Regions from separate parts of the Kosakonia sp. N21 genome, predicted to be linked through region 1. Evidence: predicted binding sites of a transcription regulator. Region 1 holds the regulator's gene; each other region holds the start of a gene.
The links. The regulator PurR, encoded in region 1, represses purine synthesis genes. The targets are predictions, from matches to a motif close to CANGCAAACGTTTGCNTG.

Region 1 (10,018 bases):
TAACAGCGTGGCGTCCCGCACCCATAATGTTCCCAGACAGCCAACGGCGAAAATCCCCAGACCGGTTAACAAAATCGGTTTGCGTCCATAGCGATCCGATAACGGTCCCCACAGCAGTTGTGCAACGGCAAACCCGGCCAGAAACAGGCTCAATGTGGCGCTGACCACCGCGGAGGAGGTCTCTAAATCTTGCTGAATGGCGCTGAAAGCGGGCAGGTACATGTCGGTGGCTAAAAAGCCCAGCACGCTTAATCCCGCGAGCCAGACTAAAAATCCTTTGCCAGGTTGCATTGTGGTATCTCTTCTTTGTGCAGGTTATCAGGGTTGTCGAGTGTAAGGAGTGCATTCCTCCTTGTGAAACGCTAATATTTGCGCAGTGGTTTCAAATTTTTTGCAGGCAGATTATGTGGTCAGAATATTCGCTGGAAGTGGTAGATGCTGTCGCACGTAACGGCAGTTTTAGCGGTGCAGCTCAGGAGTTGCACCGTGTTCCTTCTGCCGTCAGCTATACCGTAAGGCAACTGGAAGAGTGGCTGGCGGTTCCGCTGTTTGAACGACGTCACCGCGATGTGGAGTTAACTCCCGCTGGCGTCTGGTTTTTGAAAGAAGGACGTTCTGTTATCAAAAAAATGCAGGTCACCCGCCAACAGTGCCAGCAGATTGCCAATGGCTGGCGCGGGCAACTGGCGATTGCGGTGGACAACATTGTCAGGCCCGAACGCACGCGGCAGTTGATCGTCGATTTTTATCGTCACTTTAGCGATGTGGAGCTACAGGTTTACCAGGAAGTGTTTAACGGCGTCTGGGATGCGCTGGCCGACGGGCGTGTTGAACTGGCTATTGGCGCAACGCAAGCCATTCCTGTCGGCGGGCGCTATGCTTTTCGCGATATGGGTATGCTGAGCTGGAAATGTGTGGTTTCTCGCCGACACCCGCTGGCGGCGCTACCTGGCCCGTTAAGCGATGAGACGTTACGTAACTGGCCTTCGCTGATACAGGAAGATACGTCGCGCTCGTTACCGAAGCGTATTACCTGGCTACTGGATAATCAGAAACGGGTGATGGTGCCGGACTGGAAATCATCCGAAGCCTGTCTGTCAGCAGGGTTATGCGTGGGAATGGTCCCGGCGCATTTTGCCAGACCCTGGCTCGATCGTGGGGAGTGGGTGGCGCTGGAACTGGAAAATCCCTTCCCGGATGCCGCTTGTTGCCTGACGTGGCAGCAGAACGAGGCATCACCTGCACTGAACTGGCTTCTTGAGTACCTGGGGGACAGTGAAACGCTGAATCGGGAATGGCTGCGGGAGCCGGAATAAGGGCTCCCGCAAAAGGGGATTAACGGCGGTAATCGCGGAACGGACCATCGGCGACCGAGCGGCGCTCGATCAGGCGCGGATGCACTTCGATGGATTGCGACTCTTCGCGCTTATTCACAATACGGTCAAGCAGCATGGTAAATGCGGTTTCACCCAGCGAATCTTTCGGCTGGTGTATTGTGGTCAGTGATGGCGTGAAGAAGCGGGAGTTACGCACGTTGTCATAACCGATCACCGAAATATCCTGCGGGACGCGCAATCCCATTTCGTCCGCAGCGCACAGCGCACCCATGGCCATAATATCGCCGCCGCAGAAGACGGCCGTCGGGCGATGCGTCTGCGCAAGGATCTGCTGCATGGCGCGATAACCGGATTCGGGTTCAAAGTCGCCCTGAACGATCCAGTTTTCCGGTACGGAAATGGTGGCTTCTTCCATTGCTTTCATAAAACCGGCAAGACGACCCGCACCGGTGTTGCGCTCAAGCGGACCCGGGATCACACCGATATCGCGGTGACCGCGTTCGATCAGATAACGCCCGGCCATATAACCGCCTTCAAAGGCGTTATCAATCACCGTATCGGTAAAGTCGGCTTTGGCTTCGCCCCAGTCCATAACGACCATCGGGATATGGCGATACTCTTCCAGCATGCTCAGTAAGGATTCCGGATACTCGGAACACATGACCAGCAGGCCATCTACGCGCTTTTGCGCCATCATCGACAAATAAGCGCGCTGTTTTTCCAGGTTATTCCAGGCATTACCGAGGATCAGGGTATAGCCTTTCTGGAAGCATTTCTTCTCAACAGCCTCAATGATTTCGGCAAAATAGGCTGCTTCGCTGCTGGTGGCCAGCAGGCCAATCGATTTGGTGTGATTCACCTTCAGGCTGCGCGCCACGGCGCTCGGTGAATAATGCAGCTCTTTGATCGCCGCCCACACGGCATTGCGCGTCTCTTCGGCGACAAAACGTGTCTTGTTAATTACATGTGATACGGTTGTGGTGGAAACGTTTGCTCGCTTCGCTACGTCTTTGATCGTTGCCATCAGATGTCACTCCAGACCATATCTCAAGCTCCTGATAATACATAAGGTAAACGTTTGCCTTCAATCACCCTGTACCCATGATCGGGGGTGCGGTACGCCGGGAAAAAGACACTGGACGTCAGGAGGGGAGTCAATGGCCGGTACGCTAATAAATTTAGCGTCGAATTTTGTCTGATCTTGAGCAAAAGGGGAAGTGATAAAACGTCTGACGTGCTAATTCCTGCAAGATTTTTACGTTTATTTGTGCAAAAATGCGCTATCTCACTTTTTGTGTGGAAATTAAAACGGAGAAAATTGATGAGCACCGACCTGAAGTATTCACTGTTCACTACCGTCATCGTGCTGAGCCTGATCGTTTTCGGCGCCCTGACCGCTGCACTGCATTGATCCCGCGCGAGGGGGAACCGGTTTCTCCCTCCGTTTTCGTTTCCCCGCATTGTTATCAATTCTGCAATACTCTTTTGTCATTCCGCTAACGGCAGTTTTTTGTGATTGATGTCATACTTTTGACTTCTGCGACAGTGTCCCGAAGCGACACGGCTTTTCCGGAGTCAGTTTATGAAAATGAATTTCCCTTTGCTCGCCCTGGCGATTGGCGCCTTTGGCATCGGTACGACCGAGTTCTCCCCAATGGGATTACTGCCGGTGATTGCCCGCGGCGTTGACGTTTCTATCCCGGCGGCGGGGATGCTGATTAGCGCCTACGCTGTCGGCGTAATGGTCGGTGCACCGTTAATGACGTTGCTGCTTTCTCATCGTGGCAGACGCAACGCGCTGATTTTTTTGATGGCGATTTTTACGCTGGGTAACGTGTTGTCGGCGATTGCGCCGAATTACGCCACCCTGATGCTGGCGCGTATCGTAACCAGTCTCAATCACGGCGCATTCTTTGGCCTGGGATCGGTGGTTGCTGCAAGCGTTGTCGCCAAAGAAAAGCAAGCCAGCGCCGTCGCCACCATGTTTATGGGGCTAACCATCGCCAATATCGGCGGTGTGCCGGCTGCGACCTGGCTGGGTGAAACCATTGGCTGGCGCATGTCGTTTATGGCTACCGCAGCGCTGGGTATTGTGGCGATGTTGAGTCTGTTCTTCTCGCTGCCGAAAGGCGGCGCCGGGGAACGCCCGGAGGTGCGTAAAGAGCTGGCGGTGCTGATGCGCCCGCAGGTTTTGTCCGCGCTGCTGACCACGGTGCTGGGGGCAGGGGCGATGTTCACGCTCTATACCTATATTTCACCGGTTCTGCGAACCATTACCGATGCGACACCCGTCTTTATTACGGCAATGCTGGTACTGATTGGCGTTGGGTTCTCCATCGGCAACTATCTTGGCGGTAAACTGGCGGATCGGTCCGTGACCGGTACGCTTAAAGGCTTTTTGGTGCTGTTGATTGCCATCATGCTGGCTATCCCGTTTCTTGCACAGAGCGCGATCGGCGCGGCGGTCAGCATGGTGGTCTGGGGGGCAGCGACTTTCGCCGTGGTGCCGCCGTTGCAAATGCGGGTCATGCGTGTGGCGCATGAAGCTCCGGGCCTGTCCTCTTCCGTGAACATTGGCGCATTTAACCTGGGGAACGCATTGGGTGCCGCAGCCGGTGGGGCGGTGATATCCGGTGGTCTGGGTTATAGCTTTGTGCCGGTGATGGGGGCGATTATCGCGGGTCTTGGCCTGTTGGTGGTGCTCTTTTCGGGACGTGCTCAGCCAGAACGTGCCTGCGCAGCAGCAGAATAATAATCAGGAGGGGTTTCCCCCTCCTGGTGAGATTTATGCAGCGAGATTTTTCGCCACAAAGTCCCAGTTTACCAGCGCCCAGAAGTGCTCCAGATAGTTCGGACGGGCGTTACGGTAATCGATGTAATAGGCATGTTCCCAGACATCAACGGTCAGCAACGGCGTGGCATCCGTCGTCAGCGGTGTACCCGCGTTAGATGTTGACACAATTGCCAGTTCGCCATCCGCCTTCTTCACCAGCCACGTCCAGCCTGCACCAAAGTTTTTGACCGCCGCGTCGGTAAACTGTGCTTTGAATTCAGCGAAGCTACCGAAGGACTTCGCCATCGCCGAAGCCAGCGCGCCTGTCGGTTCGCCACCCGCGTTCGGGGCGAGACAGTGCCAGTAGAAGGTGTGGTTCCAGACCTGCGCGGCATTGTTAAACACGCCGCCTTCGCTGCTCTTAACAATGGCTTCGAGCGATTTACCTTCGAAGGCGGTGCCTTTGATCAGGTTATTGAGGTTGGTGACATAGGTCTGATGGTGCTTACCATAGTGGTAGTCCAGTGTTTCGGCCGAGATATGCGGCGCCAGGGCGTCTTTCGCATACGGTAATGCAGGTAATTCGAACGACATTGCTACTCTCCTTCATTATTTTAATACACCCAATAGCCCTACTGAGTGTGTGGATAGAGTAGCAAATAGAAAGGGGTGACAAAAGAGAGAGTTACCTGCCGCCGTGGCGACAGGTAACCGGATTAACGGATGGTTTTCGGTGTGACCACGCGGCGGGCGCCGACGTAGTGACGCTGCCAGTAATCTTCACTCAGCGAGGTCACCTGAATATCCTGACCGCTGCGCGGTGACTGGATAAACTTGCCGTTCCCCACGTAAACGCCAACGTGGTCCGCTGTGCCGCGACCCTGGGTGCGGAAGAAGACCAAATCGCCGCTTTCCAGTTCTGCGACATTCACCGGCGAGGCATCACGCAGGTGATACATCTCATTTGCCGTACGGGGAATGCGGAATTTCACCAAATCTTTATAGGCGTAATAGACCAGCCCGCTGCAGTCGAAACCGGTATTAGGCGAGGTGCCGCCCCAGTGGTACGGCTTGCCAATCTGATTCATCAGCTTGGACATGGCGGTTTTCTGCGCTTTTTGGATCCGGACTTTGTGCACATCGGCAAGCGCGGCCGATTTGGTGCTTTTGACTTTAACGCAGTGTGGCTTGTGGCCTTTGCGCGGCGTACATTTTTCGGTCCAGGTGACAGCTGCGGTTTTGGTCTGGCTGGATTTATTACGACGCGTAGAGAGTTGGCTGGCTTTGCTGCTGGTGGTGACTTTCTTCGTTGCCGGAGCTTTTTTGGTCTCCGTCGTTTTTTTATTCGTTGTTTTGGTTTCTGCGTTGCGACTGTTTTTCTTTGATGTCTTTTGCGATGTGGTTTTTTTCTTACGTTCGGATGCTTTCGCCAGATGCGATTTTTGCACGGCCGACGCTCGCGCCTGTTCAGAGGCGTTAGCCAATGGCGTGAAAGAAAGCGTGGTGAACAACAAAGCACAGAGCGTGATCGAAGATTTTGGTATTCGCGCCACTGAGCAATCCCCTGTTAGAGCAGGCATTTAACAATGCGTGCGTATGATTTCAAAACCCGTCGATTCTAATCCATAAAAAGCACAAAAGTTAAGAGTGTTTTTGCATCTATAGCTGCGTTTCGTTAGCAAGCGCAAAAAAAAGCAGCAAAACGTTTCTATGGCGGTTAAGAGTTAAGCAACAGGCGAAATCCGAATTGTGTTAAGTCACATTTTGGAGGCAACTTTTCAGGCATGGGCGTAAAATCATCACCAGTGAACAAAATGTTATTTTCTGTTGGCTGCCTGAACCGTTACAATGTCCACCATCTGCCGTAGAAGTTGAAGGAAGCAAGACAATGAGCACGACACTTGAAAAAATCCAGCGCCAGATCGCTGAAAACCCGATTCTGCTGTACATGAAAGGCTCTCCGAAGCTGCCAAGCTGCGGCTTCTCCGCTCAGGCTGTGCAGGCGCTGTCTGCCTGTGGTGAACGTTTCGCGTATGTTGATATTCTGCAGAACCCGGATATCCGCGCAGAACTGCCGAAATATGCTAACTGGCCAACCTTCCCGCAACTGTGGGTGGATGGCGAACTGGTTGGCGGCTGCGACATCCTGATTGAGATGTATCAACGCGGTGAGTTGCAGACGCTGATCAAAGAAGCTGCCGCTAAACACAAGGGCGAGCAGGGCGCGGAGTAAGCCGCACGCGGTTCACGTTGCTAAAAGGGTTCATGTTCCGGCATGAACCCTTTTTTACGGTCAGAAGGTATAGATTAGCCCTGCGGTGGTTAGCATATTATAGCTTTCAATACCGCCACCATTTTTATAATCTGCGCTTATATTTTGGCTGTAATTATTAACATTGACGTCAGTCTTCTTATTTGCCACCCGATTCCAGGTGCCTTCAATATAGAGCTTCATATTCTCTGTGACGTAATAACCCATGCTGGCAGCAAGTGAAAAGAAGTTCTGTTCTTTTGTTTTATCAATAAACGTCAGGTCTCTGAGATAATGCTCATCATTTCCGGTGGTTCGTGCCCAGGCGCTGTATTTCAATGTCCCGGAAAGTTCAATATCGTTATAACGATAGCTTCCGGTCAGACCGACATAGGGGATCTGATAGTGTTGCTTATAGCCAATATTGATTTCGTTGGGATCAAAGGAGCCGGTATTGGCACCATTATTATAGCTGTAGCTTCCACCTTTACCGTGAAAGCTGATGCGGTTCTCCTGGTACCCCGCCATTAATCCCAGACGCCATCCGGGGGTGTTAAACATCCAGCCTTTCACATTCACATCAAAGTGATTGGAAAAGTTGAGCTGCGTATCAGGGTGCGAGCTGCGATCGGTCCACGAATTCTGCGCAGCGTTTTGCCAGTCGTAATCATTCATATGACTGTTTCCGCTGGAAAATGTTGACCAACCTGATACGCCTAAGGAGAACCACCGCATGGCGTTCCATTCCAGAGAGCCCTGAACAACAGCAGCATTGCGGTAACGCCAGTCGAGTTGGCTGAGTTTTCGCCCCCCTTGATCGGGCGCATAAACCCTTTCATGGGTCAGGCCGCCCAGGGTACCCACGGTAATCCCGGCAGAAACCTGATCCCGGTTAAACATGCGATCTTGCATTTCGGCCGCAGCCGGAAAAGCCATAGGGATAAAAAACAGAACAAGAATAATATTGAACTTGTGCATTATTTCACCTTCATCAAAATGTATTAGCGGGTCCTTCTATGCTCACCTTGAAATAAATTAAAAATAACCCAGCATCTACGTGATGGATTAATTCATTCATGATTAATATATGTATTTCTCACAGCATTCAGGTGCGCCAAAATATCATCGGCTGTCTTAATGATATTTTTATGCCGTTAAGTGAAATGAGAGAGTTAATCTGCTAAAGGTGAATAGCGAGTTTTTTCACGAAGCTTGCGCAGGCTTTTGTGGCGTTTTTGTCTGTTAATAATGGTTAGGTTGGCAGAAAAAGAATATGAAGGGGAATTTAAGAAAACGATATGTGTTTATCTAATTTCGATTAACTGTGTTAATAACCGGTCACTGAATGCAACCGGCATAGAATATTTCTGGTATTTATGGTTGAGGATCTTCAGCCAGCGGTAATGGCCAACCGCCAAGACGTTTCCAGCGATTGACTATTTCACAAAACAGCAGAGCGGTTTGGGCGGTGTCATACAGTGCGGAGTGCGCCTGTGTGGCGTCAAAGGCAATGCTCGCAGCGGCACAGGCTTTAGAGAGTACCGTCTGGCCCAGCGCCAGCCCACTCAGTGATGCGGTGTCGAAAGTGACAAAAGGATGGAACGGGTTGCGTTTTAATGATGCGCGCTCGGCAGCGGCCATCATAAAGCTATGATCGAAAGTGGCATTATGGGCAACCATAATCGCGCGGTTACATCCCTGGTCTTTAATGCCCTTGCGCACCATTTTGAAAATCGCGTGCAGCGCATCGTGTTCGCTCACCGCACCGCGCAGCGGGTTAGTCGGATCGATGCCGTTAAACGCCAGCGCTTCCGGCTGCAGGTTCGCCCCTTCAAATGGCTCAACATGGAAATGCAGCGTACTGTCAGGCATCAACCAGCCTTGTTCGTCCATTTTCAGGGTAATGGCGGCCACTTCCAGCAGCGCGTCGGTTTTGGCGTTAAACCCTGCGGTTTCAACATCAATCACAACAGGATAGAAACCGCGAAAACGGTCGCACAGACCAGCAAGTTGAGCGTTATCGGACATCAGGATCTCTTGAGACGGAAAAAGGGCAGCGCATTATGGCAAATTTTACGAAGGGATGTAAAACAGCGGGCGCAAAGCGCGCCCGATAGCATTAATTGCCTAAACCGTGGCCGGCATCTTTCTCTTCGATCAGCTCGATTTTGTATCCATCCGGATCTTCAACAAAGGCGATAACCGTGGTGCCGCCTTTGACCGGGCCCGCTTCACGGGTCACGTTGCCGCCGTTTTTGCGGATCGCTTCACAGGCTTCTGCGGCGTTGGGCACGCTCAGGGCAATGTGGCCATAGGCTGTACCCAGCTCATAGCTGTCCACGCCCCAGTTGTAGGTCAGCTCAATCACGGCTTCTTCGGTTTCCGGGCCGTAACCCACAAACGCCAGCGAGTATTTGTATTCCGGGTTTTCACTGGTACGCAGTAACTTCATGCCCAGCACTTTGGTGTAGAAATCGATGGAGCGTTGCAGGTCGCCGACGCGCAGCATGGTGTGAAGTAAGCGCATAATGTCCTCTTTTTAAATGATTTACCGTTCCGGTCAGAAACACTGTTTTAGTATAGCGGCGGAAAGCCGCCGCTATCAATGAACAATCAGAGGATCACAGCGCGGGGTAATCGGTGTAGCCTTCTGCGCCACCGCCATAGAACGTTTCCGGGTGTTGCGGGTTCAGTTCTGCTTTCAATTGCAGGCGTTTCACCAGATCAGGGTTGGCGATGTAAGCGCGACCAAAGGCGACCGCATCAATCAGACCTTTTCCGATCAGGTCTTCGGCTTTCTCTACGGTGTAAGCGCCAGCGCCGATGATTGGGCCATGGAAGCGCGCACGTACTTTTTCGCGAAATGCGTCCGTATAAGGCTCACCGCCTGCCCAGTCTGGCTCGGACATATGCAGGTAGGCGATACCGCGTTTACCCAATTCTTCAATCAGATACAGCGCATCGGCTTCTTCGTTCGGGCCATTGTCGGTGTTCTGGAAGGAACCAATAGGCGAGACGCGGATACCAATCCTGTCAGCGCTCCACTCTTTGCTCACCGCATCCACCACTTCCAACACCAGGCGGGCGCGATTTTCCACGCTGCCGCCGTACTGATCTGTGCGGTGGTTTGCGGAAGGCGACAGGAACTGGTGCAGCAAATAACCATGAGCGGAATGCAGTTCTACAAGGTCAAAACCGGCTTCACGGGCGTTGGCCACAGCCTGACGGAAGTCGTCAACGATCCCCGGGATTTCACGGGTTTCCAGTGCGCGCGGCATCGACGTATCTTCACGTGTGGCGTTGCCGTTGGCATCGCGCAGCGAAGTGCGCGTCCCGGCGCTGATGGCCGATGGTGCAACTGGCGCTTGTCCGCCAGGTTGCAAACTGGTGTGAGAGATACGGCCGGTGTGCCACAGTTGTACGGCGATACGGCCGTTGTCTCCGTGCACGGCGTCCGTGATTTTTTTCCACGCAGCGATTTGCTCTGCGCTATGCAGACCCGGTGCGCCGGCATAGCCTTTTGCCTGAGCAGAAATTTGTGTCGCTTCGCTGATGATCAGCCCGGAACTGGCGCGCTGGCGATAATACTCCGCCATCAGCGGAGTGGGGATATCGCCGGGTTCGATGCTGCGCAAGCGCGTCAGCGGCGCCATCAAA
Region 2 (10,018 bases), on a different contig from region 1:
TGCAATCCTCCGAGGCGTTTTATATGGCGAAAGCCAGGGCGCTGGGGATGTACAATTCCGGGCGCAATCAGTTGACCAGCGACCAGCTTGACGCTTGGGCGAAAGGCAACGTGCGCGAGCAGCGCGCCGCACAATATGGCCGGGCGTTGCAGGCGATGGATGCGAAAAACTACGCTGATGCCGCCAAAAACCTGCAACCGCTGCTCAGCGCCGATCCTGACAATGCCTGGTTCCTCGACCTGGCGACCGACATCGATTTAGGCCAGCACAAAAGCGCCGATGCCATCAAGCGTCTGAACGCTGCCCGCGAGCTGAAAACCAACCCGGTATTGCAGCTCAACCTGGCGAATGCCTGGCTCGAAGGCGGTCAACCCGCAGAAGCGGAGCGCATCCTGAACCGTTATACCTTCAGTAATAAAGAGGATGTGAACGGCTGGGATTTGCTGGCGCAGACCGAAGCTGCGCTGAATCATCGCGATCAGGAGCTTGCTGCACGGGCGGAAGGTCTGGCGCTGGTGGGCAAACTGGATCAGGCGATAAGCTTACTGAGCAACGCCAGCGCACAGGTGAAACTCGGCAGCCTGCAACAGGCGCGTTACGATGCGCGAATTGATCAGCTACGGCAGATGCAGCAGCGTTTCAAACCGTATCAGAAGATGTAATAAGGAGAAAAGATGTCAGACGGCGTACAAATTTACCATAACCCGCGTTGCTCAAAGAGCCGTGAGACGCTGAACCTGCTGAAAGAAAACGGCGTGGAGCCGGATGTGGTGCTCTACCTGGAAACGCCGCCGGATGCGGCAACCGTGCGCACGTTATTGCAGATGTTGGGGATGTCCAGCGCGCGGGAACTGATGCGGACAAAAGAAGATCTTTATAAAGAATTGAAGCTTGGCGACAGCACGCTTGCAGAGGAAGACCTGGTGCAGGCGCTGGTGGAGAATCCGAAGCTGATTGAACGCCCGATTGTGATTGCCAACGGCAAAGCGCGCATTGGTCGCCCGCCGGAGCAGGTACTGGCGATTTTATAACAGGCACAGGCCGGAGGGGGTTGTCTTTATCCGGCCTGGTATTACAGCTTGAGGATCTCTTTCACGAACGGAATGGTCAGCTTGCGCTGCGCGGTAATGGACGCGCGATCCAGTTCGTTCAGCGTATCAAACAGGGTACGCATTTCCCGATCCAGCCGCTTGAGCAGAAAACGGCCCACGTCTTCCGGCAGTTCAAAACCGCGTAAGCGAGCACGCAACTGCAATGCCTGCAATTTATCTTCATCAGAAAGCGGTTGCAGCTTGTAGATTTGCCCCCAGTCCAGCCGTGAAGCCAGATCCGGCAGCCCGAGATTAAGCTGGCGCGGAGGACGATCGCCGGTGATCAACAACCGGGTTTTCCCCGACTCCAGAATGCGGTTATAGAGGTTGAAGATCGCCATCTCCCACAGCTCATCGCCAGCGACGCATTCGATATTGTCGATGCAGACCAGCGAAAGCTGTTCCATCCCTTCCAGCACGTCCGGCACAAACCAGGTACGCTTATCCAGCGGCACGTAGCCCACAGCATCGCCGCGCTGGGAGAGTTCGGCACAGGCGGCATGCAGCAAATGGCTACGCCCCGCGCCTTCACGCGACCAGATATAGATGTATCCGCTATGCGCCTGGCGCAAAACGTTTTGCAACGCCGCCAGTAAAGAGGGGTTATCACCCGGCCAGAAACTCGCGAAGGTTTCGTCATCGGGTAAATATAATGGCAGGGAGAGCTGTGCCGGTGTGTTCAGAGGGACCTCAACAGGGCTTACAAAAAACGCAGTGAGTTTATCATAAAATCCCGTTCGGTTTGAACCGGGCGCGAAACCCGGCTCAAACCCACATAAAAATTACTTCGTTACGTCACTGTCAGGCGCATCCAGCACCACTTCTTCCGGGCGCAGCACGCTAATCAGTTTGAAGATCAGGCTCAGACAGATACCCACAATGGTCGCCAGCGCCATGCCTTTCAGCTCCGCCGCACCAATGTGCACTTTCGCCCCGCTCACACCAATAATCAGGATCACGGACGTCAGGATCAGGTTTTGCGCTTTGCTGTAATCCACTTTGGATTCGATCAGCACGCGGATACCGGACGCGCCGATAACCCCGTACAGCAGCAGCGAAACGCCGCCCATTACCGGTACCGGGATGATCTGGATAGCCGCCGCCAGTTTGCCCACGCAAGAGAGCAGAATAGCGATAATCGCCGCACCGCCAATCACCCAGGTGCTGTACACACGGGTGATGGCCATCACGCCGATGTTCTCACCATAGGTGGTGTTCGGCGTGGAGCCGAAGAAGCCGGAGATCATGGTAGACAGACCGTTGGCAAACATCGAGCGGTGCAGGCCCGGGTCGCGAATCAGATCTTTTTTGATGATATTCGCCGTGACCACCAGGTGACCCACGTGCTCGGCAATCACCACCAGCGCCGCAGGCAGAATGGTGAAAATCGCAAACCACTCAAAACGCGGGGTGTAGAAGGTCGGCAGCGCGAACCAGTGTGCCTGCGCAATCGGCGTGGTATCAACAACGCCCATCGCGAAGGAGAGCGCGTAGCCCGCCAGCACGCCAATCAAAATCGGGATAATGGCCATAAAGCCGCGGAACAGCACGGAGCCAAACACCGTCACGCCCAGTGTCACCAGCGAGATGATCACGGTTTTGGAATCCGCAGACTGCCCTTCTGCTGGCAGCAGACCGGCCATGTTCGCCGCCACGCCCGCCAGCTCCAGACCGATGACCGCAACGATTGCGCCCATCGCCGCAGGCGGGAACATCACGTCCAGCCAGCCGGTGCCTGCTTTTTTCACAATAAAGGAGACCAGGCAGAACAGCACGCCGCACATGATAAAACCGCCAAGCGCCACTTCGTAGCCCAGCGGCAACAGCAGCAGCACCGGTGAGATAAAGGCGAAGCTGGAGCCTAAGTACGCCGGAATTTTCCCTTTGCAAATAAAGATGTACAGCAGTGTCCCGATACCGTTAAACAGCAGCACGGTGGCCGGGTTAATGTGAAACAGGATTGGCACCAGCACGGTTGCGCCAAACATGGCGAACAAGTGCTGTAGACTAAGCGGGATGGTCTGCAAAAGCGGTGGTCTTTCACTTACCCCGATAGCACGGCGCGTCATAGTGTTTTCCTCTGAGTGTTGTTGTTTATCTCCCCGTCCTTAACGGCGGGCAGTGTTTTGAATCCCAAAAAAAAGCCGACTATCAAAGTCGGCTTTCGATTTTTAAGCAATTACTTCGTACCAAAGATTTTATCGCCGGCATCGCCGAGGCCCGGAATAATGTATCCGTGCTCGTTGAGGCCCTTATCGATCGACGCGGTGTACAGTTCCACGTCCGGGTGCGCTTTTTCCAGCGCCGCCAGACCTTCCGGCGCAGCAACCAGCACAAGCACTTTGATGCTGTGGCAGCCCGCCTTTTTCAGCAGGTCAATCGTGGCGATCATCGAACCGCCGGTTGCCAGCATCGGGTCAACCACCAGCGCCATACGCTCGTCGATATTGGACACCAGTTTCTGGAAGTACGGCACCGGCTCCAGCGTCTCTTCGTTACGGTAGATGCCGACCACGCTGATGCGCGCGCTCGGTACGTGCTCCAGCACGCCTTCCATCATGCCCAGACCTGCGCGCAGGATTGGCACAACGGTGATTTTCTTCCCTTTAATTTGCTCAACCTGGACCGGGCCGTTCCAGCCTTCGATGGTCACTTTTTCCGTTTCGAGGTCCGCAGTCGCTTCATAGGTCAGCAGGCTGCCCACTTCCGAGGCGAGTTCACGAAAGCGTTTGGTGCTGATGTCGTTCTCTCGCATCAGACCCAGCTTGTGTTTGACGAGTGGGTGTTTTACTTCCACGATCTTCATACTCTTCTCCTTTCCCCAGACAGGTGGCAGCCACAAAAAAAATCGCCGGATTATACCGCTTTTTTTCCGTTGCGCTACAGGCAGGCGCTTGATCACGATCAATCAGACTGGAAAAGAGTATATCGTAAGAATCCTCAGCGCCCTGAAATAATGGACTCGCAAACGTTTGCCTTGGCTGTTAGAATTGCGCCGAATTTTATTTCTACCGCAAGTAAACGCGTGGGGACTGAAGCAGTGACCGATAAAACCTCTCTCAGCTACAAAGATGCCGGTGTTGATATCGACGCGGGCAATGCTCTGGTTGACCGAATCAAAGGCGTGGTGAAGAAAACCCGCCGCCCGGAAGTCATGGGCGGTCTGGGCGGCTTCGGCGCGCTGTGCGCTCTGCCGCAAAAATATCGTGAGCCAGTACTGGTTTCCGGCACTGACGGCGTGGGCACCAAGCTGCGTCTGGCGATGGATCTGAAACGTCACGACACCATTGGCGTCGACCTGGTGGCGATGTGCGTAAACGACCTGGTGGTACAGGGTGCAGAGCCGTTGTTCTTCCTGGATTATTACGCAACCGGCAAGCTGGATGTCGATACAGCGGCCAGCGTGATCAACGGCATCGCTGAAGGTTGCCTGCAATCCGGTTGTGCGCTGGTCGGCGGTGAAACAGCAGAAATGCCGGGCATGTATCACGGTGAAGATTACGACGTGGCCGGTTTCTGTGTCGGCGTGGTGGAAAAGTCAGAAATCATCGACGGTTCAAAAGTGACCGACGGTGATGTGCTGGTAGCACTGGCCTCCAGCGGTCCGCATTCCAACGGTTACTCACTGGTGCGCAAAGTGATCGAAGTGAGCGGTTGCGATCCGCAAACAACGCAGCTTGAAGGCAAACCGCTGGCCGATCACCTGCTGGAACCGACGCGCATTTATGTGAAATCGGTGCTGGAGCTGATTGCAAACGTGGATGTACACGCCATTGCGCACCTGACCGGCGGCGGCTTCTGGGAGAACATCCCGCGCGTACTGCCAGACAACACCCAGGCGGTGATCGACGAGTCATCCTGGCAGTGGCCGGCAGTATTTAACTGGTTGCAGAGCGCGGGCAACGTCAGCCGTCATGAAATGTATCGCACCTTTAACTGCGGCGTCGGGATGGTGATTGCGCTGCCAGCGGCTGAAGCAGATAAAGCCATCGCATTACTGAACGCTAAAGGTGAAAACGCGTGGAAAATCGGTATCATCAACGCATCCGATTCCAGTGAGCGCGTGGTCATTGAATGAAAAATATCGTGGTGCTGATTTCCGGTAACGGAAGCAATTTGCAGGCAATTATTGATGCCTGCAAACAGAAGAAAATCAACGGCACCCTGCGGGCGGTATTCAGTAATAAGGCCGATGCGTTCGGCCTTGAACGTGCGCGGGAAGCAGCGATTCCCGCACATGCCCTCACTGCTGACCAGTTCGCCAGTCGTGATGCGTTCGATCGCGAACTGATGCTGGAAATCGACGCCTATGCGCCGGATCTGGTGGTGCTGGCGGGTTATATGCGCATCCTCAGTCCGGCATTTGTCTCCCACTACGCCGGGCGTCTGTTGAATATCCACCCTTCCCTGCTGCCGAAATATCCCGGTCTGCATACGCACCGTCAGGTACTGGAAAACGGCGATGAAGAGCATGGCACCACCGTGCATTTTGTCACCGATGAGCTGGACGGCGGCCCGGTGATTTTGCAGGCAAAAGTGCCGGTGTTCGATGGTGATACAGAAGAGGAGATCACCGCACGTGTTCAGGCGCAGGAACATGCCATTTACCCGTTGGTGGTGAGCTGGTTTGTCGACGGTCGCCTGAAGATGGAAAACAACGCCGCCTGGCTGGATGGCGTCTGCTTACCACCGCAGGGCTATGCGGCTGACGAATAATTTCTCTGCTACATCACTTATGCCGGATGGTGTCTCCGTCTTATCCGGCTTGTTTATCCCTTCCCCGCTGTATTTTCATCACCTTAGGTCAGAAAACAGAATACTGTCATACTTTTTTGGCACAGTTGGACATCTGGTGGCAAAGCTCGCCATAATAAGTTGTGTCATACGAAGGAACGCCAGCAACGTTCACCTGTAAGTCGGGACGCCGCGAGAGCGAGATGGACTTGCTGTGTCCCGAGATTGAACCGGAGTGTAAACAGGAATGGGTCAGGAAAAGTTATATCTCGAAAAAGAACTAAGCTGGTTGTGCTTCAATGAACGCGTTCTCCAGGAAGCCGCAGACAAGAGTAACCCGCTGATCGAGCGCATGCGTTTTTTGGGGATCTATTCCAATAACCTCGATGAATTCTATAAAGTGCGTTTTGCAGAGCTGAAACGCCGGCTGATCATCAGTGAAGAGCAAGGCCTTCCCACTAATTCGCGTCATCTGCTGGGGAAAATTCAGTCCCGCGTACTGAAAGCCGACCAGGAGTTCGACAGCCTGTACAACGATCTGCTGCTGGAAATGGCGCGTAATCAGATCTTCCTGATCAACGAACGCCAGCTTTCGCAAAACCAGCAGAGCTGGCTGCGTAACTACTTTAAACAGTACCTGCGCCAGCACATCACCCCGACGCTTATCAACCGCGAAACCAATCTGGTGCGCTTCCTGAAGGATGATTACACCTATCTGGCGGTGGAGATCATTCGTGGCGACAATATTCGTTATGCGTTGCTGGAGATCCCGTCGGACAAGGTTCCGCGCTTTGTTAACCTGCCGCCGGAAACGCCGCGCCGTCGTAAACCGATGATCCTGCTGGATAACATCCTGCGCTACTGCCTGGATGATATTTTCAAAGGCTTCTTTGATTACGACACTCTCAACGCCTACTCGATGAAGATGACCCGTGACGCCGAATACGATCTGGTGCACGAGATGGAATCAAGCCTGATGGAGCTGATGTCCTCCAGCCTGAAGCAGCGACTGACCGCAGAACCGGTGCGTTTTGTTTATCAGCGCGACATGCCGGATGCGATGGTGGAAATGCTGCGTGAGAAACTGACCATCTCCCGCTATGACTCCATTATTCCTGGCGGGCGTTACCACAACTTTAAAGACTTTATTGGCTTCCCGAACGTCGGCAAATCCAACCTGGTCAATAAACCGCTGCCGCGCCTGCGCCATCTCTGGTTCGATAAATTCCGTAACGGTTTTGATGCCATTCGCGAACGCGATGTGCTGCTCTACTACCCGTATCACACGTTTGAGCACGTGCTGGAGCTGCTGCGTCAGGCGTCGTTCGACCCGAGCGTGCTGGCGATAAAAATCAATATTTACCGCGTGGCGAAAGACTCGCGCATTATTGACTCCATGATCCACGCCGCCCATAACGGCAAGAAAGTGACAGTGGTGGTGGAGCTGCAAGCGCGTTTTGATGAAGAGGCGAACATCCACTGGGCCAAACGCCTGACCGAAGCGGGTGTGCAGGTTATCTTCTCCGCGCCGGGCTTAAAAATTCACGCCAAACTGTTCCTGATCTCCCGTATGGAAGGGGAAGAGGTGGTGCGTTATGCCCACATCGGTACCGGGAACTTTAACGAAAAAACCGCGCGGCTTTATACCGACTATTCGCTGATCACCGCCGATGCACGCATTACCAATGAAGTACGCCGGGTGTTTAACTTTATTGAAAACCCGTATCGCCCGGTTAACTTTGAGTATCTGCTGGTCTCGCCACAGAACTCTCGTCGCCTGTTGTATGACATGATCGATACCGAGATTGCCAACGCACAAGAGGGCAAACCGTCGGGGATTACGCTGAAGCTGAATAACCTGGTGGACAAAGGACTGGTAGACAGACTGTATGCCGCCTCCAGTTCCGGTGTGCCGGTGAACCTGCTGGTGCGAGGAATGTGTTCGCTGATCCCGGATCTCGAAGGCATCAGCGAAAATATTCGCGTAACCAGCATTGTTGACCGTTATCTTGAGCACGATCGCATCTATATTTTTGAGAACGGCGGCGATAAGCAAGTCTATCTTTCTTCCGCTGACTGGATGACGCGTAACATCGATTACCGTATTGAAGTGGCGGCGCCGCTGCTCGATCCGCGCCTTAAACAGCGCGTTCTGGATATCATCGATTTGCTTTTAGGTGATACCGTGAAAGCCAGGTATATCGATAAAGAACTGAGTAATCGCTATGTGCCGCGCGGCAACCGCCGTAAAGTACGCGCACAACTGGCGATTTACGACTACATCAAATCACTCGAACAGCCCGACTAATCTATGCCGATACAAGAGAAGACACCACGACCGGAAGAGTTTGCTGCGGTCGATTTGGGTTCCAACAGTTTCCACATGGTGATAGCACGTGTGGTGGACGGCGCCATGCAGATCATTGGTCGCCTTAAGCAACGCGTTCATCTGGCGGATGGACTGGACAGCAATAACATGCTGAGTGAAGAGGCCATCGAGCGCGGGCTGGCCTGCCTGTCGCTTTTTGCCGAACGCTTGCAGGGTTTCGATCCCTCGAGCGTTTGCATCGTCGGCACGCACACTCTGCGCCAGGCGTTGAATGCCACCGATTTTCTCAAACGCGCCGAGAAAGTGATCCCCTACCCGATTGAGATCATTTCGGGCAATGAAGAAGCCCGTTTGATTTTTATGGGCGTAGAGCACACGCAACCGGAAAAAGGCCGCAAACTGGTGATCGATATCGGCGGCGGCTCGACGGAGCTGGTGATCGGTGAAGATTTCGAACCCAAACTGGTTGAAAGCCGCCGGATGGGCTGTGTCAGTTTCGCGCAAATGTATTTCCCCGGCGGCGGCATTAACGGCGAAAATTTCCGCCGCGCGCGCATGGCGGCTACGCAAAAGCTGGAATCGCTGGCGTGGCAGTTCCGTATTCAGGGCTGGAATGTGGCGCTTGGCGCATCCGGCAGCATTAAAGCTGCCCATGAAGTGCTGCTGGCCTCCGGCGAGAAAGATGGCATTATCACCCCGGAACGTCTGGAAAAACTGGTCGCTGAAGTACTGAAGTATAAAAACTTCGCCGAACTCAGCCTGCCAGGGCTTTCCGAAGAGCGCAAAGCGGTGTTTGTGCCGGGCCTGGCGATTCTGTGTGGCGTATTCGATGCGCTGGCTATCCGTGAGCTGCGCCTGTCCGACGGCGCGCTGCGTGAAGGCGTGCTGTATGAGATGGAAGGCCGTTTCCGTCACCAGGACATTCGCAGCCGCACGGCACAGAGCCTTGCCAGCCAGTACAATATTGACCGCGAACAGGCGCGTCGCGTGCTGGAAACCACTACCCTGATGTACGATCAGTGGCAGGCGCAAAACCCGAAGCTCGCCAACCCACAACTGGCGGCGCTGCTGAAGTGGGCGGCGATGCTGCACGAGGTGGGGCTGAACATTAACCACAGCGGCATGCATCGCCATTCCGCGTACATTCTGCAAAACAGTGACTTGCCGGGCTTTAACCAGGAGCAGCAACTGATGATGGCGACGCTGGTTCGCTGCCATCGTAAAGGGATCAAGCTCGACGAGTTGCCGCGGTTTACGCTGTTCAAGAAGAAGCAGTATTTGCCGCTGGTGCAGATTTTACGTCTGGGCGTGTTGCTGAATAACCAGCGCCAGGCGACCACCACACCGCCGACGCTGCACCTGAAAACCGATGACAATCACTGGACGCTCAGTTTCCCGTATGACTGGTTCAGCCAGAATGCACTGGTGCTGCTCGATCTGGAAAAAGAGCAGGAATACTGGGAAGCCGTAACCGGCTGGCGGTTGAAAATCGAAGAAGAGCAGTCTGACGTGGCGGCCTGATCCGCCACGCAGCATGATTAAACCTGCGCTGGCGGCGCAATAAGCTGTTCGAGCGGCGCAGGTTTACCAATCACATACCCTTGCAAGTAATCGATCCCCAGCGCAATGGCCGCGCTGCGTATCTCTTCGCTTTCGACATATTCCGCCACAACATGCATTTTCTTCATCCGCGCCAGCGTGCAAATGGATGACACAATCTGGTAGTCCAGGCTGTTAGAGACAATATTGCGGATAAAACTGCCGTCGATTTTCAGGATATCGGCATTCACCGTTTTCAGCCGCGCATAACTGCCATAACCGGTGCCAAAATCATCAATCGCCACCCGGCAGCCCATCAACTGTA
Region 3 (10,018 bases), on a different contig from region 1:
GCAAACGCTCCACATCCTGCACATTGTTTACCGCTACGCTGTAGCGCTGCCCCCATTCGAACCCCACCTTGCTGAGTAACTCAGCTTTTCCGGAAAATGTTGCCGGGCCATCCGGCCAGGCCCAAACGAAAAACGCCAACTCAGACAGAAGAGGCGTGTCGCGGCGGCTCATCATTGCCCCTGCCACCTTTGCCCGGGCGTTGAGCCCTCCCATACGTTTTTGAACGTGGTTATCGCGGCGTAGAAACAACTCCCCCTGCAAAACGCTATCCGCCAACAAACCGGTTACCGTTTTGGGAATCGACGGGATAGCGCGCACTTTTTCTGTCCAGTCCTCTCCTGCCAGGCCATCTCCCCGGCTGATGGCTTGTATCAGCTTGCCATGCCGGTACACCAGCGTGACCGCCACACCATCCACTTTTGGCTGAACCCAAAGATCTTTCTTTCCCGCCATCCATTGCTGTAGCGCATGTTTATCGGCCAGTTTGCGCACCCCGGTATGCGCCACCGGATGCTTCACATTGCCGCCTGGCAATGTCGATACGCTGCCAACAGCATGCAGATCAAAGCAACGCTGCCACTGCGTTAAGCGCATACTGAGCCGGTCATACACATCATCACTCACGCCGCTATCGCCCTGTTTCCAATAGTCGTTGTTCCATTGTGCCAGCTGTTGTTGCAGGCGGCTGACTTCTTCCTGCGCCCGTGCTGGCGACCAGACCGGGCAGGTCGCCAGAGTGAATGTGCTCCACAGCAACAGACAAATTACGGCTCCGGCTTTTCTCCACATCATTATTTCTCCCTTGTGATAGCGCAGTCGTTATAGCGTTACCGGAACGACTCTTTCGAGCGGGAAAAGGGGAGATTGCGAGGACGGTTCAGGCAATTCATCGTGATCATGAAAATTTGCAGACAAATCAGGAAAGCAGTACGGGAAACGCCAAACTCAACGGGAAAAAGTGTGACAAAAGCTACGTCACATAGCAGCGATGTGTATAATAGGCACGTATGTAAGTTTCCTTTCGCAATTCACATACAAAAGACTCTCATGGCTCAAGGCACGCTCTATATTGTTTCCGCCCCCAGCGGCGCGGGTAAATCAAGCCTCATCCAGGCTTTGTTGAAGACCCAACCGTTATACGACACGCAAGTTTCTGTTTCGCATACGACGCGCGCTCCGCGCCCGGGTGAAGTGCACGGTGAACACTATTTCTTCGTTAATCATGACGAGTTCAAAGCCATGATCGGTGAAGACGCGTTTCTTGAGCATGCCGAGGTGTTTGGCAATTACTATGGCACCTCCCGCGCAACCATTGAGCAAGTGCTGTCCACTGGTGTGGATGTGTTCCTCGATATCGACTGGCAGGGCGCGCAACAAATTCGCACCCGGATGCCGCAGGCGCGCAGCATCTTTATTCTGCCGCCGTCGAAAGTGGAGCTGGATCGTCGCCTGCGCGGGCGCGGTCAGGACAGCGAAGAGGTGATCGCGAAACGTATGGCGCTGGCAGTTGCGGAAATGAGCCATTACGCAGAATATGATTACCTTATTGTGAATGATGATTTCGACACCGCCCTGGGCGATTTGAAAACCATTATTCGCGCTGAACGTCTGCGCATGAGCCGCCAGAAGCAGCGACATGACGCTTTAATCAGCAAACTATTGGCAGACTGAGCCTGGTTTCAGTATCATGCCCAGTCATTTCTTCACCTGTGGAGCATTTTAAGTATGGCACGCGTAACTGTTCAGGACGCTGTAGAGAAAATTGGTAACCGTTTTGACCTGGTGCTGGTCGCCGCGCGTCGCGCTCGTCAGATGCAGGTTGGCGGCAAAGATCCGCTGGTACCGGAAGAAAACGATAAAACCACCGTTATCGCGCTGCGCGAAATCGAAGAAGGTCTGATCAACAACCAGATCCTCGACGTACGTGAGCGCCAGGAGCAGCAAGAGCAGGAAGCCGCAGAACTGCAGGCCGTCACCGCCATTGCTGAAGGTCGCCGTTAATTAATCCTGCAGGTCACCCTTGTATCTGTTTGAAAGCCTGAATCAGCTGATTCAAAACTATCTGCCTGAAGACCAAATCAAACGTCTCAGGCAGGCGTATCTCGTTGCACGTGACGCTCACGAGGGCCAGACACGTTCAAGCGGTGAACCTTATATCACGCACCCGGTAGCGGTAGCCTGTATCCTGGCCGAGATGAAACTCGATCACGAAACGCTGATGGCCGCGCTACTGCATGATGTGATTGAAGATACCCCAGCCACGTACCAGGATATGGAACAGCTATTTGGCAAAAGTGTTGCCGAACTGGTGGAAGGGGTATCCAAACTTGATAAGCTCAAGTTTCAGGATAAGAAAGAAGCGCAGGCCGAAAACTTCCGCAAGATGATCATGGCGATGGTGCAGGACATCCGCGTCATTCTGATCAAACTTGCCGACCGCACGCACAACATGCGCACGCTGGGCTCGCTTCGCCCGGATAAACGTCGCCGCATTGCCCGTGAAACCCTCGAAATCTACAGTCCGCTGGCGCACCGTTTAGGTATTCACCACATCAAGACCGAGCTTGAAGAGCTGGGTTTTGAAGCGTTGTACCCAAACCGCTACCGCGTCATCAAAGAAGTGGTGAAAGCCGCGCGCGGCAACCGTAAAGAGATGATCCAAAAAATCCTCTCAGAAATCGAAGGGCGTTTACAGGAAGCGGGCATTCCCTGCCGCGTGAGCGGGCGTGAAAAGCACCTTTACTCCATCTACTGCAAGATGGTGCTGAAAGAGCAGCGTTTTCACTCAATCATGGATATCTACGCCTTTCGCGTCATCGTTCATGATCTGGATACCTGCTATCGCGTACTCGGCCAAATGCACAGCCTGTATAAACCGCGCCCGGGTCGCGTAAAAGACTACATCGCCATTCCCAAGGCGAACGGCTATCAGTCCCTGCACACCTCGATGATTGGTCCGCACGGCGTACCAGTTGAGGTGCAGATCCGCACGGAAGATATGGATCAGATGGCAGAGATGGGGGTCGCCGCACACTGGGCATATAAAGAGCACGGTGAAAGTAGCACCACGGCGCAAATCCGCGCCCAGCGCTGGATGCAAAGCCTGCTGGAGCTACAGCAGAGCGCCGGTAGCTCGTTTGAATTTATCGAGAGCGTTAAATCTGATCTCTTCCCCGATGAGATTTATGTTTTCACCCCGGAAGGCCGCATTGTCGAACTGCCCGCGGGCGCTACGCCAGTGGACTTCGCCTACGCTGTGCATACCGATATCGGCCATGCCTGTGTTGGCGCACGCGTCGACCGCCAGCCTTATCCGCTGTCGCAGTCGCTCTCCAGCGGCCAGACGGTAGAAATCATCACCGCGCCGGGCGCCCGCCCGAACGCCGCATGGCTGAACTTTGTCGTCAGCTCGAAAGCGCGCGCCAAAATCCGCCAGATGTTGAAAAACCTCAAGCGTGATGACTCAGTCAGTCTCGGTCGCCGTCTGCTCAATCATGCATTGGGCGGAAGCCGCAAACTGGCGGAAATCCCACCGGAGCATATTCAGCGCGAGCTGGACCGCATGAAGCTGGCAGCGCTGGACGATCTGCTGGCAGAAATCGGCCTCGGCAACGCCATGAGCGTCGTGGTGGCGAAAAACCTGCAGCAAGGGGAAGCAGTGCAAGCGGTACAAACGCCTGCCGGCACGGGCAACAGCGGCGGCCATCTGCCAATTAAAGGCGCCGACGGTGTGCTGATCACCTTCGCCAAATGCTGCCGCCCGATCCCTGGCGACCCGATTGTCGCTCACGTCAGCCCCGGCAAAGGGCTGGTTATCCACCATGAGTCCTGCCGTAACATTCGTGGCTATCAAAAAGAAGCCGAGAAATTTATGGCCGTGGAGTGGGACAAAGAGACCGCTCAGGAATTTATCACCGAAATCAAGGTGGATATGTTCAACCATCAGGGAGCACTGGCAAACCTGACGGCCGCCATTAATACGGCCTCTTCCAATATTCAGAGCCTGAATACGGAAGAGAAAGATGGCCGCGTATACAGTGCTTTCATCCGTCTCACGGCGCGCGATCGCGTCCACCTGGCGAATATCATGCGTAAGATCCGCGTGATGCCAGACGTGATTAAAGTCACCCGTAACCGAAACTGATTGTATGAATTCTCAGCGTTATGCACGTATCCGCGAGATGCTCGCCAGGCGTCAGCCTGATCTGACCGTCTGCATGGAGCAGGTTCACAAACCTCATAACGTCTCCGCGATTATCCGCACGGCGGACGCTGTTGGCGTGCATGAAGTTCATGCCGTCTGGCCGGGCAACCGCATGCGTACCATGGCCTCTTCCGCCGCAGGCAGTAATAGCTGGGTGGAAGTGAAAACGCACCGCACCATCAGCGATGCCGTTGGCGAGCTGAAAGCACGCGGTATGCAGATCCTCGCCACGCACCTGTCTGACAACGCCGTCGACTTTCGCGAGATCGATTACACCCGCCCGACCTGCATTCTGATGGGGCAGGAAAAAACCGGGATCACCCAGGAAGCACTGGATCTGGCGGATCAGGACATTATCATCCCGATGATCGGTATGGTGCAGTCGCTGAACGTCTCCGTGGCTTCCGCATTGATCCTGTATGAAGCTCAGCGCCAGCGGCAAAACGCGGGCATGTATCAGCGTGAAAACAGCATGCTGCCGGACGTTGAGCAGCAGCGCCTGCTGTTCGAGGGCGGTTACCCGGTACTGGCAAACGTCGCCAAACGCAAAGGCCTGCCTTACCCTCACGTCAATACTGAGGGGCAAATCGAAGCCGACCCGACATGGTGGGCCACCATGCAGGCAGCAGGGTAACAACATGAAAGGCCGCCTGCTCGACGCTATTCCGCTCAACACGCTGACCGGCGTCGGCGCAGCGCAGAGCAGCAAACTGGCGAAAATCGGCCTGCACACCGTGCAGGATCTCCTGCTTCACCTGCCGCTGCGCTATGAAGATCGCACCCAGCTGTACCCCATTGCCGATCTGCTGCCGGGTGTTTATGCCACGGTGGAAGGCGAAGTGCTGAACTGCAATATCACCTTCGGCGGGCGTCGGATGATGACCTGCCAGATCAGCGACGGCTCCGGCATCCTCACCATGCGCTTTTTTAACTTCAACGCGGCGATGAAAAACAGCCTCGCTACCGGCCGCCGTGTGCTGGCCTACGGTGAAGCGAAACGCGGGAAGTACGGCGCCGAGATGATCCACCCGGAGTACCGCATTCAGGGCGATCTCAGCACGCCGGATTTACAGGAAACCCTGACGCCGGTGTACCCCACCACTGAAGGCGTGAAACAGGCGACCTTGCGCAAGCTGACCGATCAGGCGCTGGATCTGCTGGCGACCTGCGCCATCAGCGAACTGCTGCCGCCGGAGCTGGCACAGGGCATGATGAGCCTGCCGGACGCCCTGCGCACGCTGCACCGCCCGCCGCCCACCCTTCAGCTCAGCGACCTCGAAAGCGGGCAGCACCCGGCGCAAAAACGTTTAATTCTCGAAGAGTTGCTGGCACACAACCTGAGCATGTTGGCGCTACGGGCCGGAGCACAGCGCTACCACGCGCAACCGCTCGCCGCCAACGATGCGCTAAAACAAGGTCTGCTGGCATCACTGCCGTTTAAACCGACGGGCGCGCAGGATCGCGTCGTGGCGGAAATCGAGCGCGACATGGCGCTGGATATGCCCATGATGCGCCTCGTGCAGGGCGATGTCGGCTCCGGTAAAACGCTGGTTGCCGCGCTCGCGGCCTTACGCGCCATCGCCAACGGCAAACAAGTGGCGATGATGGCTCCGACCGAACTGCTGGCCGAGCAGCACACGAATAACTTCCGCAACTGGTTTGCCCCACTCGGCGTGGAAGTGGGTTGGCTGGCGGGCAAACAGAAAGGCAAAGCGCGGCAAGCCCAGCAAGAAGCGATTGCCAGCGGTCAGGTACAGATGATCGTCGGTACGCACGCTATTTTCCAGGAGCAGGTGCAGTTTAACGGCCTTGCGCTGGTGATTATCGATGAGCAGCACCGCTTTGGTGTACATCAGCGCCTGGCGCTGTGGGAAAAAGGCCAACAGCAAGGTTTCCACCCGCATCAGTTGATCATGACCGCCACGCCCATTCCGCGAACGCTGGCAATGACCGCCTATGCCGATCTGGATACCTCCGTCATCGACGAGTTGCCACCGGGCCGTACGCCGGTCACCACCGTCGCCATTCCGGATACCCGCCGTAACGACATTATCGATCGCGTGCGCAACGCCTGTACTGACGAAGGCCGCCAGGCGTACTGGGTCTGTACGCTGATTGAAGAGTCAGACCTGCTGGAAGCGCAAGCGGCGGAAGCCACCTGGGAAGAGCTGAAACTGGCGCTGCCGGAGCTGAATGTGGGCCTGGTACACGGGCGAATGAAGTCCGCCGAAAAGCAGGCCGTCATGCAGGCCTTCAAGCAGGGCGAACTGCATTTGCTGGTCGCCACCACGGTGATTGAAGTGGGCGTGGACGTACCTAACTCCAGCCTGATGATCATTGAAAACCCGGAGCGTCTTGGCCTTGCGCAACTCCACCAGTTGCGTGGCCGCGTCGGGCGTGGTGCGGTGGCCTCGCATTGCGTGCTGCTGTATAAATCCCCGTTGTCCAAAACCGCGCAAAAACGTCTGCAGGTATTACGCGACAGCAACGACGGCTTTGTGATTGCGCAAAAAGATCTGGAAATTCGCGGCCCCGGCGAACTGCTTGGCACCCGCCAGACCGGCAATGCCGAATTCAAAGTCGCCGATCTGCTGCGCGACCAGGCGATGATCCCCGAAGTGCAGCGCACTGCCCGCCATATTCATGAGCGCTACCCGCAGCTGGCGGAAGCCCTGATCGACCGCTGGATGCCGGAAACAGAACGCTACTCCAACGCCTGAGTTTTAGAACCTTATGCCGTAAAAAGAATCCCCCTTAGAAAAGTATGTTGTTAACAAAGCAACCGTTTGCTTTTACCAAACAGTCCGATAAAATCACCGCTTTTCCACCCAGGGGATTGCTTGAGATGTCCGTAAACACCATCGAGTCAGAAAGTGCGCAACCGGTTGCGCAGACTCAACCCAGCGAACTGATCTACCGCCTTGAAGACCGCCCGCCGCTGGCGCAAACGCTGTTTGCCGCGCTGCAGCACCTGCTGGCGATGTTTGTCGGCGTTATCACGCCCGCGCTGCTTATCTGCCAGGCGCTGGGTTTACCGGCTCAGGACACTCAGCACATCATCAGCATGTCGCTGTTCGCCTCTGGTGTGGCTTCCATTATCCAGATCAAAGCCTGGGGGCCGGTGGGTTCTGGCCTGTTGTCGATTCAGGGCACCAGCTTTAACTTTGTAGCACCGCTGATTATGGGTGGCACTGCACTGAAAACCGGTGGTGCGGATGTACCGACGATGATGGCGGCACTGTTCGGCACCCTGATGCTGGCAAGCTGCACCGAAATGGTTATCTCCCGCATTCTGCCGCTGGCGCGCCGTATTATCACCCCACTGGTCTCCGGCGTGGTGGTGATGATTATCGGCCTGTCGCTGATTCAGGTCGGTTTGACCTCCGTGGGCGGCGGTTTTGCCGCGATGGGCAACCACACCTTCGGCGCACCGAAGAACCTGCTGCTGGCAGGCGTGGTGCTGGCGATCATTATTCTGTTGAACCGCCAGCGTAACCCTTACCTGCGCATCGCCTCTCTGGTGATCGCCATGGCGGTCGGTTACGTGCTGGCAATGTTTATGGGCATGCTACCGACGTATAACGCCCCGGCGGACGCCTTTATGGTGCCGACACCGCTCTACTACGGCCTGAGCATTGACTGGAACCTGCTGCTGCCGCTGATGCTGGTGTTTATGATCACCTCGCTGGAAACCATCGGCGACATCACCGCCACGTCTGACGTTTCTGAGCAGCCGGTTGCCGGCCCGGTCTATATGAAGCGCCTGAAAGGCGGTGTCCTGGCTAACGGCCTTAACTCCTTCGTCTCCGCGGTGTTTAACACCTTCCCGAACTCCTGTTTCGGTCAGAACAATGGCGTCATCCAGTTGACCGGCGTCGCCAGCCGCTACATTGGCTTCTTCGTGGCGTTGATGCTGATTGTGCTGGGCCTGTTCCCGGCGGTGAGCGCGTTTGTGCAGCAACTGCCTGAGCCGGTGCTCGGCGGCGCAACGCTGGTGATGTTCGGAACTATCGCCGCTTCTGGCGTGCGTATTGTTTCCCGCGAGCCGCTGAACCGCCGCGCGATCATGATTATTGCGCTGTCGCTGGCTGTCGGCCTTGGTGTTTCTCAGCAGCCGCAAATCCTGCAATTCGCCCCGGACTGGCTGAAAAACCTGCTCTCTTCCGGCATCGCCGCTGGCGGTATCACGGCGATTGTACTGAATCTGATTTTTCCGCCAGAGAAAAACTGATGCATGCCGCAGCAACGGGGCCAAACCGTTGCCGCGGTCACTTCCTTTCATCATTCCGCCCTTGAGCATTGCGCATAAATCGTGCATAACTGCCTGACTGACACGTCGGGGATGGAAGATGATGAAATTTCTTGGAAAGCTGCTCCTTGTTGTCGCTATCGTCTTGTTACTGGCGATGCTGGCGGTCTATTTCTTGTTGCAAACTCGCTGGGGTGCAACGCAGGTCAGCCAGTGGGTCAGCAACAACAGCGACTATCATCTGACGTTCGATGTGATGGATCACCGCTTCTCTTCCCCGTCCCATGTGCTGCTGAAAAACGTTAACTTTGGCCATAAAGGCAAACCCGCCACCCTGGTCGCTAAAACCGTCGATATTGATCTCAGTAGCCGCCAGCTTACCGATCCGCTGCATGTGGACACCATTCTGTTGCAGGACGGCACGCTCAATCTCTCCCCGGCTGCCGCGCCGTTGCCTTTCCAGGCCGATCGTCTGCAACTGAGCAATATGGCGTTTAACAGCCCGGCCACTGGCTGGGATCTGAGTGCGCAACGGGTCACCGGCGGTGTTGCGCCGTGGCAACCGGTCGCAGGCAATGTGCTCGGCAGCAAAACGCAGATCCAGATGAGCGCCGGATCGCTGACATTAAACGGCGTTCCCGCCAGTAACGTTCTCATTCAGGGCAGTATTGATAAAGATGTGGTTACGCTGACCACCATTGGCGCGGATATGGCGCGCGGTTCGCTGACGGGCGATGCGCAACGCAATGCCGACGGCAGTTGGGTGGTGAATAACCTGAGGCTGAACGATATCCGCCTGCAAAGCGACAAACCCCTGCTCGATTTCTTTAATCCGCTGACCACACTGCCTTCACTGAAAATTGGTCGCGTCGAGGTGACGGATGCGCGCCTGCAAGGACCGGAATGGGCAGTTACCGACCTCGATCTGAGCTTGCGCAACCTGACGCTGGAAGGCGGCGACTGGAAAAGCGACGACGGCAGGCTGTCGATGAACGCCACCGAGTTTATTTACGGTTCGCTGCATCTGTTCGATCCGATCCTGAACGCCACCTTCTCGCCGCAGGGCATTGCGCTGCAGCAGTTCACCTCACGCTGGGAAAACGGCATGGTGCGCACCTCCGGTAACTGGTATCGCGCCGGGCACGCACTGGTGCTGGACGACGCCGCCTTTGCCGGGCTGGAATACACCTTGCCGGCAAACTGGAAGCAGGTCTGGATGGATGAACTGCCAACGTGGCTGAACAGCGTGACGCTGAAGAAATTCAGCGCCAGCCGCAATCTGGTGATTGATATCGACCCGGACTTCCCGTGGCAACTCACCGCGCTGGATGGCTATGGGGATAACCTGCAACTGGCGCGCGATCGCAAATGGGGCGTCTGGGGCGGCAGCGCAAAACTGAACGCCGCCGCCGCAACGTTTAACCGCGTTGATGTGCGCCGCCCGTCTCTGGCATTAAACGCGAACAGCAGCACGGTGAACATCAGCGAACTTAGCGCCTTTACCGGCCAGGGCTTGCTGGAAGCCACCGCCGTGGTTTCGCAAACGCCGGAGCGCAGCGTCAAC

Region 2: the regulator PurR is predicted to act here: its motif matches at 4,053-4,070, upstream of purM (phosphoribosylformylglycinamidine cyclo-ligase).
Region 3: the regulator PurR is predicted to act here: its motif matches at 6,981-6,998, upstream of ACQ3G7_RS21205 (nucleobase:cation symporter-2 family protein).

Annotation. Positions count from the first base shown of each region.
Region 1 is NZ_JBOBHR010000005.1:214,233-224,250, reverse strand. It holds gene punC (purine nucleoside transporter PunC) at 1-291, opposite strand, end outside; partial or broken gene punR (DNA-binding transcriptional activator PunR) at 405-1,339, shown strand; gene purR (HTH-type transcriptional repressor PurR) at 1,336-2,361, opposite strand; gene cydH (cytochrome bd-I oxidase subunit CydH) at 2,659-2,748, shown strand; gene ACQ3G7_RS14135 (MFS transporter) at 2,920-4,089, shown strand; gene sodB (superoxide dismutase [Fe]) at 4,123-4,704, opposite strand; gene ACQ3G7_RS14125 (C40 family peptidase) at 4,827-5,663, opposite strand; gene ACQ3G7_RS14120 (Grx4 family monothiol glutaredoxin) at 5,999-6,343, shown strand; gene ACQ3G7_RS14115 (omptin family outer membrane protease) at 6,404-7,339, opposite strand; gene rnt (ribonuclease T) at 7,736-8,389, opposite strand; gene gloA (lactoylglutathione lyase) at 8,481-8,888, opposite strand; gene ACQ3G7_RS14100 (alkene reductase) at 8,983-10,018, opposite strand, start outside.
Region 2 is NZ_JBOBHR010000001.1:108,526-118,543, reverse strand. It holds gene bepA (beta-barrel assembly-enhancing protease) at 1-662, shown strand, start outside; gene arsC (arsenate reductase (glutaredoxin)) at 675-1,031, shown strand; gene ACQ3G7_RS00510 (DnaA inactivator Hda) at 1,073-1,774, opposite strand; gene uraA (uracil permease) at 1,874-3,160, opposite strand; gene upp (uracil phosphoribosyltransferase) at 3,271-3,897, opposite strand; gene purM (phosphoribosylformylglycinamidine cyclo-ligase) at 4,132-5,169, shown strand; gene purN (phosphoribosylglycinamide formyltransferase) at 5,166-5,807, shown strand; gene ppk1 (polyphosphate kinase 1) at 6,073-8,133, shown strand; gene ppx (exopolyphosphatase) at 8,137-9,675, shown strand; gene ACQ3G7_RS00475 (EAL domain-containing protein) at 9,693-10,018, opposite strand, start outside.
Region 3 is NZ_JBOBHR010000010.1:157,794-167,811, forward strand. It holds gene ligB (NAD-dependent DNA ligase LigB) at 1-790, opposite strand, end outside; gene gmk (guanylate kinase) at 1,049-1,672, shown strand; gene rpoZ (DNA-directed RNA polymerase subunit omega) at 1,727-2,002, shown strand; gene spoT (bifunctional GTP diphosphokinase/guanosine-3',5'-bis pyrophosphate 3'-pyrophosphohydrolase) at 2,022-4,145, shown strand; gene trmH (tRNA (guanosine(18)-2'-O)-methyltransferase TrmH) at 4,150-4,839, shown strand; gene recG (ATP-dependent DNA helicase RecG) at 4,844-6,925, shown strand; gene ACQ3G7_RS21205 (nucleobase:cation symporter-2 family protein) at 7,051-8,436, shown strand; partial or broken gene ACQ3G7_RS21210 (AsmA family protein) at 8,558-10,018, shown strand, end outside.